2 regions of the Variovorax sp. LjRoot84 genome follow, and region 1 is predicted to be linked to the other one. Evidence: riboswitches for the same ligand, from Rfam matches in the RefSeq annotation. Region 1 holds a riboswitch; the other holds the start of a gene.
The links. A riboswitch is a leader RNA that binds a small molecule or an ion and turns the genes downstream of it on or off. The one in region 1 is predicted to bind glycine.

Region 1 (4,693 bases):
ATCGCCCTCGCGCAGCACCTGTACCGCGCGCGCGAAGGCTTCTTCATAGGCTGCCGGGTCTTCCTTCTGCGGCGCGATCGGAATGGCCTTGGCCAACCGGAACAGCCAGCCGAGCACCGGCACGCGGAAGATGCGGTGGTCCATGATGAAGCGGATCGGCCGCGGGCTCGCGGCCATCAGCAGCACCGCATCGATGAAGCTCACGTGGTTGCAGACCAGCACGGCAGCGCCCTCGGCCGGAATGTGCTCCTCGCCCTTGACGTCGAAGCGGTAGACGATGCGCGACAGCACCCAGGCCACGAAGCGCAGCAGGTACTCCGGCACCAGCATGAAGATGTAGAAGGCCACCACCGCATTGGCGATGCCGGTAAACAAGAAGATCTGCGGGATCGTGAAGCCGGCCTTGAGCAGCGCGCCGGCGATGACCGCGCTGCCGATCATGAACAGGGCATTGAGGATGTTGTTGGCCGCGATGATCCGAGCCCGGTGCGTGGGCTGGCTGCGCAGCTGGATCAGCGCGTACATCGGCACGCTGTAGAGCCCCGCGAAGAGCGACAGCAGGCCGAGGTCGGCCATCACGCGCCAATGGACGGCCTGGGCCATGAAGGCACCGAGCCCCATCTCCGCCGCGGGCGGCAGCGCGCGCGAGGCGAAGTAGAGATCGATGGCGAACACGCTCATGCCGATCGCGCCCAGCGGCACCAGGCCGATCTCCACCTGGCGGCGGCTCAGGGTTTCGCACAGCAGCGAGCCGATGCCGATGCCGACCGAGAACACCACCAGCAGCAGGGAGGCGACCTGCTCGTTGCCGTGCAGCACCTCCTTCGCGAAGCTCGGGAACTGGCTCAGGAACACGGCGCCGAAGAACCACATCCACGAGATGCCCAGGAGCGAACGGAACACGACCAGGTTGCCGTGCGCCAGCTTGAGATTGCGCCAGGTTTCGCTGAACGGATTCCAGTTGATCACGAGGCCCGGATCGGTGGCCGGCGCGGGTGGAATCGCCTGCGCCACCGCGCGCCCCGCGAGCGCCAACAGCACGCAAGCCACCGCCACCGTGGTGTGGCCGACCTGCGGCAATGCCACGAGAAGGCCCCCGGCCACCTGTCCCAGCAGGATGGCGACGAAGGTCCCCATCTCGACCATGCCGTTGCCGCCGGTGAGCTCCCGCGCATCAAGCACCTGCGGCAGGTAGGCGAACTTGACCGGACCGAACAGCGTGGAATGCAGCCCCATCAGGAACACGCAGCCCAGCAGGATCACGGCGTCCGCACGCATGAAACCCCACGCCGCCACCGCCATGATCGCGATCTCGAGATTCTTGACGAAGCGGATCATCTTCGTCTTGTCGTACTTGTCGGTGAGCTGCCCCGCGGTCGCCGAGAACAGCAGGAAGGGCAGGATGAAGAGTGCGCCGATGGCCAATCCCGCCATGGCCGGCGGCATCCAGCCCAGCTGCAGTTGGTAGGTCACCATCACGGTGAATGCGAACTTGAAGAGGTTGTCGTTCGCCGCGCCAGCGAACTGGGTCCAGAAGAACGGGCCGAACCTCCGCTGCCCGAGCAAGGCGAATTGATTGGCGTGCGCATGCGCTTCGGGCGCGATGGCAATGGAGGCGTCGACCGGTGCTGTCATGCGAATTCCCTGGCGGGTTCCTCAGGCCGTCACCGCGGCCGCGCCCGGATTGTGCCGCAGCGTCTGCCGCCCCATGGACTGCAACGCATGCAGCACCGGCAGCGCCGCCAGCGCCGCGACCAGGTGCTTGAGGCTGTGGCCCGACATCAGATGATGCGTCGCTTCGTAAATGGCATGGTCCGACAGCTCGAGCAACTTGGCCAGCGCGTAGAAGAAGATCACCCAGCCGAGCCTGAGGCCGATGGCGCCGTCCAGGGGCTTGGCAAGTGCCAGCGCGAGCACCAGCGCCATGCCGCCGAACTGGACCAGCGCCCACGGCAGCACGTTGCCGCTCACCTGGTGGACGGCCACCGCCAGCAGCCCGCCGGTCAGCGTGAACCAGGCGGCCGGCCAGCCGGCGCGGGCGCTGACTCGCTCGCAGACGGCACAGCCGATCAGGCCGGCGAAGGCCACCGCCATGCCGGCGCGGTCCGCTGCCAGCCGCAGCCCGTCGGGCTGCAGGTGGTAAAAGGCCGAGCCGGCGGCGATGAGGATCAGGCCCGCGAAGAACATCCAGGCGCAGTCGAGCGTGTTGACCGGCGGCTGGGCCATGGCCTGGGGCAGCGGCGCGGCGTCCTGCGCCTCCTCGTGCGCCCGTTCCAGCCAGCGCAACCAGCGCAGCCCCCAGACGCCGATCACCGCGAAAGGCAGGTTGCTCAGCACGTCCATCGCATAGGGCACGCCGTGCCAACCGCGGTCGTCGGCGAAAGGCGCGCCGCCCAGGCCGGGCGCCGGCAGGGCCGGGCCGGCGATCGCAAGCAGCAGGAGCAGGACGAAGAGGGACAAGAGGCCAAGTTCGCGGCGGGTCAGAGAAGGCAGAGGCATGGCGGGCTCCGGGTGATGTGTGTGCGGCGGAATGTAGGTTGTCAACCGCTCCGGGAGCATCGAGAATCGATACGGAGTACTTTTTCACGACCTCAGGTATCAAATCCCAATACTCCCGCCATGAGCACCACCGTCGACCTTGTGCAGGCTCTCAAGAACGAGCTCAAAACCGCCCGCATGACCTATGCGGATCTCGCCAAGTCGCTCGACATGGCCGAATCCAGCGTCAAGCGCATGCTCGCCAAGGGCGACATGCCGCTCACGCGGGTCGATGCGATCTGCCGTGCACTCAAGATCGACTTCGCCGAACTCGCCCGCCGCGTGGCCGATGCGCAGCCGCTGCTCAAGGAATTGACGCTCGAGCAGGAAAAGGCCGTGGTCAAGGACAAGAAGCTGCTGCTCCTGGCCATCTGCGTCCTGAGCCAGTGGACGCTGGAGCAGATCGTGACCGCCTACCGGATCAGCGAGGCCGAATGCATCGGCTACCTCGCGCAACTCGACCGCATCGGCATCATCGAGCTCCGGCCGCTGAACCGCTACCGCCTGAAACTCGCCAAGACCTTCCGCTGGCGCCCGCACGGGCCGGTGATGGACTTCTTCCGCGAGAACGTGGTGCTCGACTACTACCGAGGCGGCTTCGACGGGCCGGCCGAAGGCCTGCTGCTGGTTCACGGCTCGATCAGCCGCTCGCTGGCGCCGGCCTTTCTGGACCGGCTGCAGCGCGTGGCCCAGGATTTCGCCCAGCAACACCAGACCGACCAGAAGCTCTCGCCCAAGGAGCGCGAGGGCTACACGCTGCTGCTGGGCATGCGCAATTGGGAGTTCGAGCTGTTCACCCGCCTGCGCCGCGCGTGACGGCCAGGAAACCGGTTTCTAAGCTAAGATTCTTACCGCAGAAAAGCGGATGCATCGACATCCCACCGTTGGCGCAAACTCCCATGAACGCTCAGGTGAACCTCGCATCGGTTCGAATCACTGCTCATTTAGTCAATTGCCGTCTGGAGAGTCATCACGCCAGGTGATGCGCCGAAGGAGCAAGTCCGTTGCAGGTCGCAGCGGATGAATCTCTCAGGTACCAAGGACAGGGGGAGCGGCATCTGAACCCCGGGTTACGGCAGCTCCGCACAGTGAGCGCCCAAACCCGCCGTTCATGCCATCCCAAAAGGATCTGGACATGCGCGTGGTTGTACTCGGCGCCGGCTTGCTCGGCGTGACATCGGCCTATTACCTTCAACAGCTGGGCCACGAAGTGACGGTGGTCGACAGGCATGCCACGCCGGCCGCCAAGGCGCGCGGGCGCGTCGACACGGTCGTCACGGCCGCGGCCGACCAGCTTCTTCGGCAATCCGCCACTCGCCGTGCCGCCCGCGCGAAATGGGTGGGGCTGTACGTGCGCCTGCGGCGACGCTTCGCGAAGCTGCTCGATCGCGCCATCGGCGAGGCGCCGAAATCCAAGCCGATCGAACACCTCGTCCGCCTGGGCGCCTACAGCCGCGACATCGTGCGTTCGTTGCGCGACGAAGTCGGCGTGCCCCCGGGCCAGCGCAACCCGGGCCTGCTGAGCATCTACACCGATGCCGACGCCTTCAACGCCCGGCTGGCGCGCGCCTCTCATTGGAAAGATCTGGGATGCGAGGAGCGCCTGGTCTCCGCCGAAGAGGCGCTGCGCATCGAGCCGGCCCTGCAGGCCCTGCGCGGCGAGCTCGCCGGCGCAGCCTATTCGCTCGACGATCCGGCGGCGCGCGACCCGGCCCAGTTCGCGGCCAGCATGGTGTTCCTGTGCCGCGCGGCCGGCGTGCGCTTCCTGACCCAGCACACGGTGATCTCCCTGGAGGAGCGCGCAGGCCGCATCGACCATGTCGAGCTGCTCGATGCCGATGGCCAGCCCGTCGTCCTGCGCGGCCAGGCCTATGTGCTGGCGCTCGGCATCTCCAGCGCGATGCACGCCGAAAAGCTGAAGATCGCCATGCCTTTTCGCTTCCTGCGCGAATACATCGTCACGATCCCTCTCAAGGACGCGACTCGCGCACCGCGCGTCGCGCTGCGCGACCGGCAGGGCAAGCTGGGCATCCGGCGCATCGAAACGCCGGGCAGCGACTGCCTGCGGGTCTCCGCCACGGTACGCGCCAGCTTCGACGAAGAGAGCGAGCCCGATTCGGACCGCGTCGACGCCATCCTGCGCCGCATCGAAACG
Region 2 (4,693 bases), 1.6 Mb from region 1:
GCGCACTTCGATGCGACCGCGAGCGCCTCGCTATGAACGCCAGCATCATCCTGATCCTGTCGGCCTGCCTGTTCCTCGCGATCGGCGTGCCCGTGGCCTTCGCGCTGGGCCTGGCCACGGCCGCGACGCTGATCCTCGCCGAGTCCTATCCGCTGATGGTGCTGCTGAAGGAAACCTTCACCGGCATCGACAGCTTCCCGCTGATGGCGGTGCCCTTCTTCATCCTGGCGGCCGAACTCATGAGCGGCGGCTCGCTGACCGAGGTGCTGCTGCGCTTCGCGGGCCAGTTCGTCGGCCACCGGCGCGGCGGGCTCGGCTACACCAACGTGGTCTCGCTCACCTTCTTCTCGGGCATCTCGGGCTCGGCGCTGGCCGATGCCGCGGGGCCGGGCTCGATGCTCATCAGGATGATGGAGAAGGCCGGCTACCACCGCTCCTACGCGGCGGCGCTGACGGCCTCGACCGCGATCGTCGGCCCGATCATTCCGCCCTCGATCATCATGATCATCTACGCGCTGCAGGACGACAGCGTGTCGGTCGGCAGCCTGTTCGTGGCCGGCCTCGTTCCCGGCCTGCTGATCGCGGTCGCGATGTGCGTGGTGAACTTCTACGTTTCCAAGCAGCGCAACTACCGCGGCGACGGCGGCATGCCGCCCTGGCGCGAAGTGCTGCTGACCACCTGGAAAGCCATCCCCGCCATCCTGCTGCCGGTGGTGATCCTCGGCGGCATGCGCGCCGGCTGGTTCACGCCCACCGAGGCCTCGGTGGTGGCGGTGTTCTATGCGCTGGTGTGCGGCAAGTTCGTCTACCGCACGCTCGAATGGAAGGCGCTGCCGGACATCCTCGCGCGCTCGGCGCTGCTGTCGGCCTCGGTGCTGATCATCATCGGGCTGTCGGCCTCCTTCGCCTGGATCCTGACCATCGAAGGCGTTCCCCAGTCCCTGGCCGAATGGCTGGTCAGCATGCAGCTCTCGCCGTGGATGTTCCTGATCATCGTGAACGTCTTCCTGCTGCTCTTCGGCATCTTCATCGAGCCCTTGCCCGGCGTGATGGTGCTGGCACCCATCCTCGCGCCGGTGGCCATCAAGCTCGGCATCGACCCGGTCCACTTCGCGATGATCGTGATCTACAACCTCACGCTCGGCATGATCACGCCGCCGGTAGGCGGCCTGCTGTTCGTGACCTGCAACGTCTCGAAGGTGCCGATGTCGCAGCTGGTGCGCGAGCTCGTGCCCTTCCTGTGGGCGCACGCGGCCGTGCTGCTGGTGCTGACCTTCGTTCCGGCGCTCAGCACCTGGCTGCCGCGTTTGTGGGGCTTCAAATAGCGGCAGCGGCCCGGTCATTCACGAGGATGTCATGCGGATCCCCGATGCTGCGGCGCTCGACCCCGAACGCCCGAGCATCCCATGTTCCTCATCAAGACCGAGAAAGCGCGCCAAGAACTCCAGCCGGGCCGCCGCACGCTGGGCCAGCGCGAGCGCGCCCTGCTGCTGATGGCCGACGGCCAGCGCTCGGTCACCGACTTCGGCCAGCTCTTCGGCAGCCGCGACGAGGCCGGCCGCGTGGCGCTGCACCTGGTGCAGGAGGGCTATCTGCATCGTTCGCAACCCGCTACGCCCGCCGTGGCGCCGCCGGTGCAGGCAGCTCCGGCGTCCGACGCGAGCCCCGAGCCGCCGGTCGCGGCGGATGTCTTCGACGGCAAGCGTTCGCTCGCCACCACGCGGATGTTCCTGTTCGACCTGTGCGAGCGCATGTTCGTCAGGCGCGATCCGATCCTGGCCGGGCAGTTCCGCGAGCTGCTGCGCGAAGCGCGCGACCGGGAGTCGATGCTGGCCGCCGCATCCGCCATGCTCGGCGAGATCGAGAAGCTCGCGGGTGCCGAGCGCGCCACGTCGATCCGCGAACGCATCGACAAGCTGCTGCCGCCCCAGCTCGTGCATTGAAACCGGCCCCGACGGCCGCCATGGCCGCATCCGGGCAAACTCGGCGTCTCCGCTGACAAGACGAGGAGGGATACTCGTCGCGTCGCGCCCATCCGGCGCCCCAACCCTCCCTTCTTTTTTCTGTCAACAGGCATGACGAACTACGGTTTTGTTCATCTGGAGTACGGGAGTCAGCATCGTGATCATTCGGTCCAGGTGCTGACCAAGCTGCGAAGGCAGTTGGCCGGCGAGAGCGATCGTGTCGTTCTCGCGATCGTCGACAACGCCAGGTCCACCGGAGGCGAAGCATTGCGCAATGCGGAATTCGAGGAGGGCTTCGTCATCGCAGGCGACAACTCCAACCGCGAATTCACTGGGTGGGACCAAGGAGTCGCAGCCATTCTTGCCCGCAGCGGCGAGCCCGACGTGTGGATCTTTTCGAACGACACCGTCGCGCGAAACCACGGATGGAGCGAACGCAGGGTGGCCGGCTTCGGCGGTGAAATCAAGAGGCTGGGGCTGCACCCGGGCCCGTGGCTCTTCGGCGAGATCAACGATTTTCCGCGCTCGACGATGACGCCGCTCGGTCCCCTGCTCGAATGGGTTTCGACCTACTGCTTCGCGATGAACGGCAACCTGCGCCGCCAGCTCGGTGCGCTTTCGCCGGGCAACGAATTCCTGGATTCGCTGGTCTACGACCGCTTCGAACCCGAGCACCGTCTGTTTCGCGACAGCGTCGACGAGGCCTATGTCGAATTCGTGTCAGCCTGGCTGATCAAGGACGAGAGCGATCCGTCCAGGCAGCGCAGATTCAAGTGGTCCCACGAATGGCACAAGGCCAGAGCGCTCTCGCCGGAGAACTTCGACGACCTGCGCATGAAGGCGCGCTGCGTTCTCTCGGAGAGCATGCTCAGCGTGCGCGCCCGGCAGCTGGGCGCCGACATCCGCTCGCCCTACGACGCGCGCAATGCCAGAGCGCACATTCGCAGCTCCCTGCAGCTCGTCGCCGACAAGCTGTGGGAGAAGTTTCTGCTCAGGCGGCTGCGCCTGGAGCGCTCCTGAGCGGCCAGGACCGGGCTCATCCCTTACACTCGGGCAGGTCAGGAGAGAGCCTCGCAGCGCGGGGCCGCCGAAGGCGCAGGTCCCCTCGAAAAACGGGCCCGAACGCTCAGGCAAAAGGACTGACGAAGCGCCCCATTTTCCGGGCGTTTCCTTGCTGGAGAGAGGCGGCGCATCGCGTTTTTTGTTCGCAGTGCCGTCCACCGAAGGAGCAAACCCCGATCGTGGGGCGAATCTCTCAGGTAAAGCGGACAGCAGGGGTGGCCCATGGCAAGAATGTCATGGATCTGGACTGCCCCTTTGGAGAGTGCCTTGGCCTCCGCATCCGACGATCTGCAAAAGACCCCGCTCTACGACCTGCACCTGGAGCTCGGCGCCCGCATGGTGCCCTTCGCGGGCTATGTGATGCCGGTGCAGTACCCCGCCGGCCTGATGGCCGAGCACAAGCACACGCGCGAGGCCGCCGGCCTGTTCGACATCTCCCACATGGGCCAGCTGCGCCTGGCTGGACCCGATGCCGCCGCCGCGTTCGAGAGCCTGATGCCGGTCGACGTGATCGGCCTGGCGCCGGGCAAGCAGCGCTACGGCCTGCTCTTGAACGACGAAGGCGGCATCCTCGACGACCTGATGTTCTTCAACGAAGGCCACGACTCGCTGTTCGTGATCGTCAATGGCGCCTGCAAGGTGGCCGACATCGCGCACATCCAGGCCAGGATCGGCGCGCGCTGCCAGGTGCTGCCGATGCCCGACCACGCCCTGCTGGCGCTGCAGGGCCCGCAGGCCGTGACCGCGCTGGCCCGGCTCGCGCCCGGCATCGAGCGCTTCGTCTTCATGACCGGCGGCGCGGTGCAGATCGGCGGCATCGCGGCCTTTGCCACGCGCAGCGGCTACACGGGCGAGGACGGTTTCGAGATCTCGGTGGCCGCCAAGGATGCCGAAGCGCTCGCGCGGCTGCTGCTCGCCCAGCCCGAGGTCAAGCCCGTCGGCCTGGGTGCGCGCAATTCGCTGCGGCTCGAAGCGGGCCTGTGCCTCTACGGCAACGACATCGACGAGACCACCACGCCGGTCGAAGCCTCGCTCAATTGGGCGATCCAGAAGGTGCGGCGCACCGGCGGTGCGCGCGAAGGCGGCTTTCCGGGCGCGGCCAAGGTGCTGGCGCAACTCACGGCGGCCAATGGCGTCGCAGGCCACCTGGACCACCACACGCTCAAGCGCAAGCGCGTCGGCCTGGTGGCGCTGGAGCGCGTGCCGGTGCGCGATGGCACGCTGCTCGAATCCTTCGAGGGCGCGCCCATCGGCCAGGTGACCAGCGGCCTGCTCGGCCCCACGGTCGACCGGCCAGTCGCGATGGCGTACGTCGCGCTCGCCTATGCCGAGCCCGGCACCCGCATCCAGGCCATCGTGCGCGGCAAGCCGGTGCCGATGGAGGTGAGCACCATGCCCTTCGTGCCGCAGCACTACTACCGCGGTTGAATTCTTTTCTTCAAGGAGCCTTTCATGAGCATCAAGTACACCAGGGACCACGAGTGGGTCCAGGCGGTCGGCGACGGCGTCGCCACCGTCGGCATCACCGTTCATGCGCAGGATGCGCTGGGCGACGTGGTCTTCGTCGACCTGCCGGAAGTCGGCAAGAGCTACAGCCAGGGCGATGTCGCCGGCGTGGTCGAGTCGGTCAAGGCGGCGGCCGACGTGTTCATGCCCATCACGGGCGA

Region 2: it holds a riboswitch for glycine, as region 1 does, so the genes downstream of both, gcvT (glycine cleavage system aminomethyltransferase GcvT) here and ACSQ9I_RS03195 (FAD-dependent oxidoreductase) in region 1, are expected to answer to the same signal.

What each region holds. Positions count from the first base shown of each region.
Region 1 covers NZ_CAXUTE020000001.1:614,236-618,928, reverse strand. The annotation lists gene ACSQ9I_RS03210 (MFS transporter) at 1-1,635, opposite strand, end outside; gene ACSQ9I_RS03205 (hypothetical protein) at 1,657-2,499, opposite strand; gene ACSQ9I_RS03200 (helix-turn-helix domain-containing protein) at 2,620-3,354, shown strand; glycine riboswitch at 3,488-3,594, shown strand; gene ACSQ9I_RS03195 (FAD-dependent oxidoreductase) at 3,674-4,693, shown strand, end outside.
Region 2 covers NZ_CAXUTE020000001.1:2,261,118-2,265,810, reverse strand. The annotation lists gene ACSQ9I_RS11680 (TRAP transporter small permease) at 1-36, shown strand, start outside; gene ACSQ9I_RS11675 (TRAP transporter large permease) at 33-1,325, shown strand; gene ACSQ9I_RS11670 (hypothetical protein) at 1,407-1,943, shown strand; gene ACSQ9I_RS11665 (hypothetical protein) at 2,076-2,984, shown strand; glycine riboswitch at 3,022-3,108, shown strand; glycine riboswitch at 3,129-3,246, shown strand; gene gcvT (glycine cleavage system aminomethyltransferase GcvT) at 3,258-4,454, shown strand; gene gcvH (glycine cleavage system protein GcvH) at 4,479-4,693, shown strand, end outside.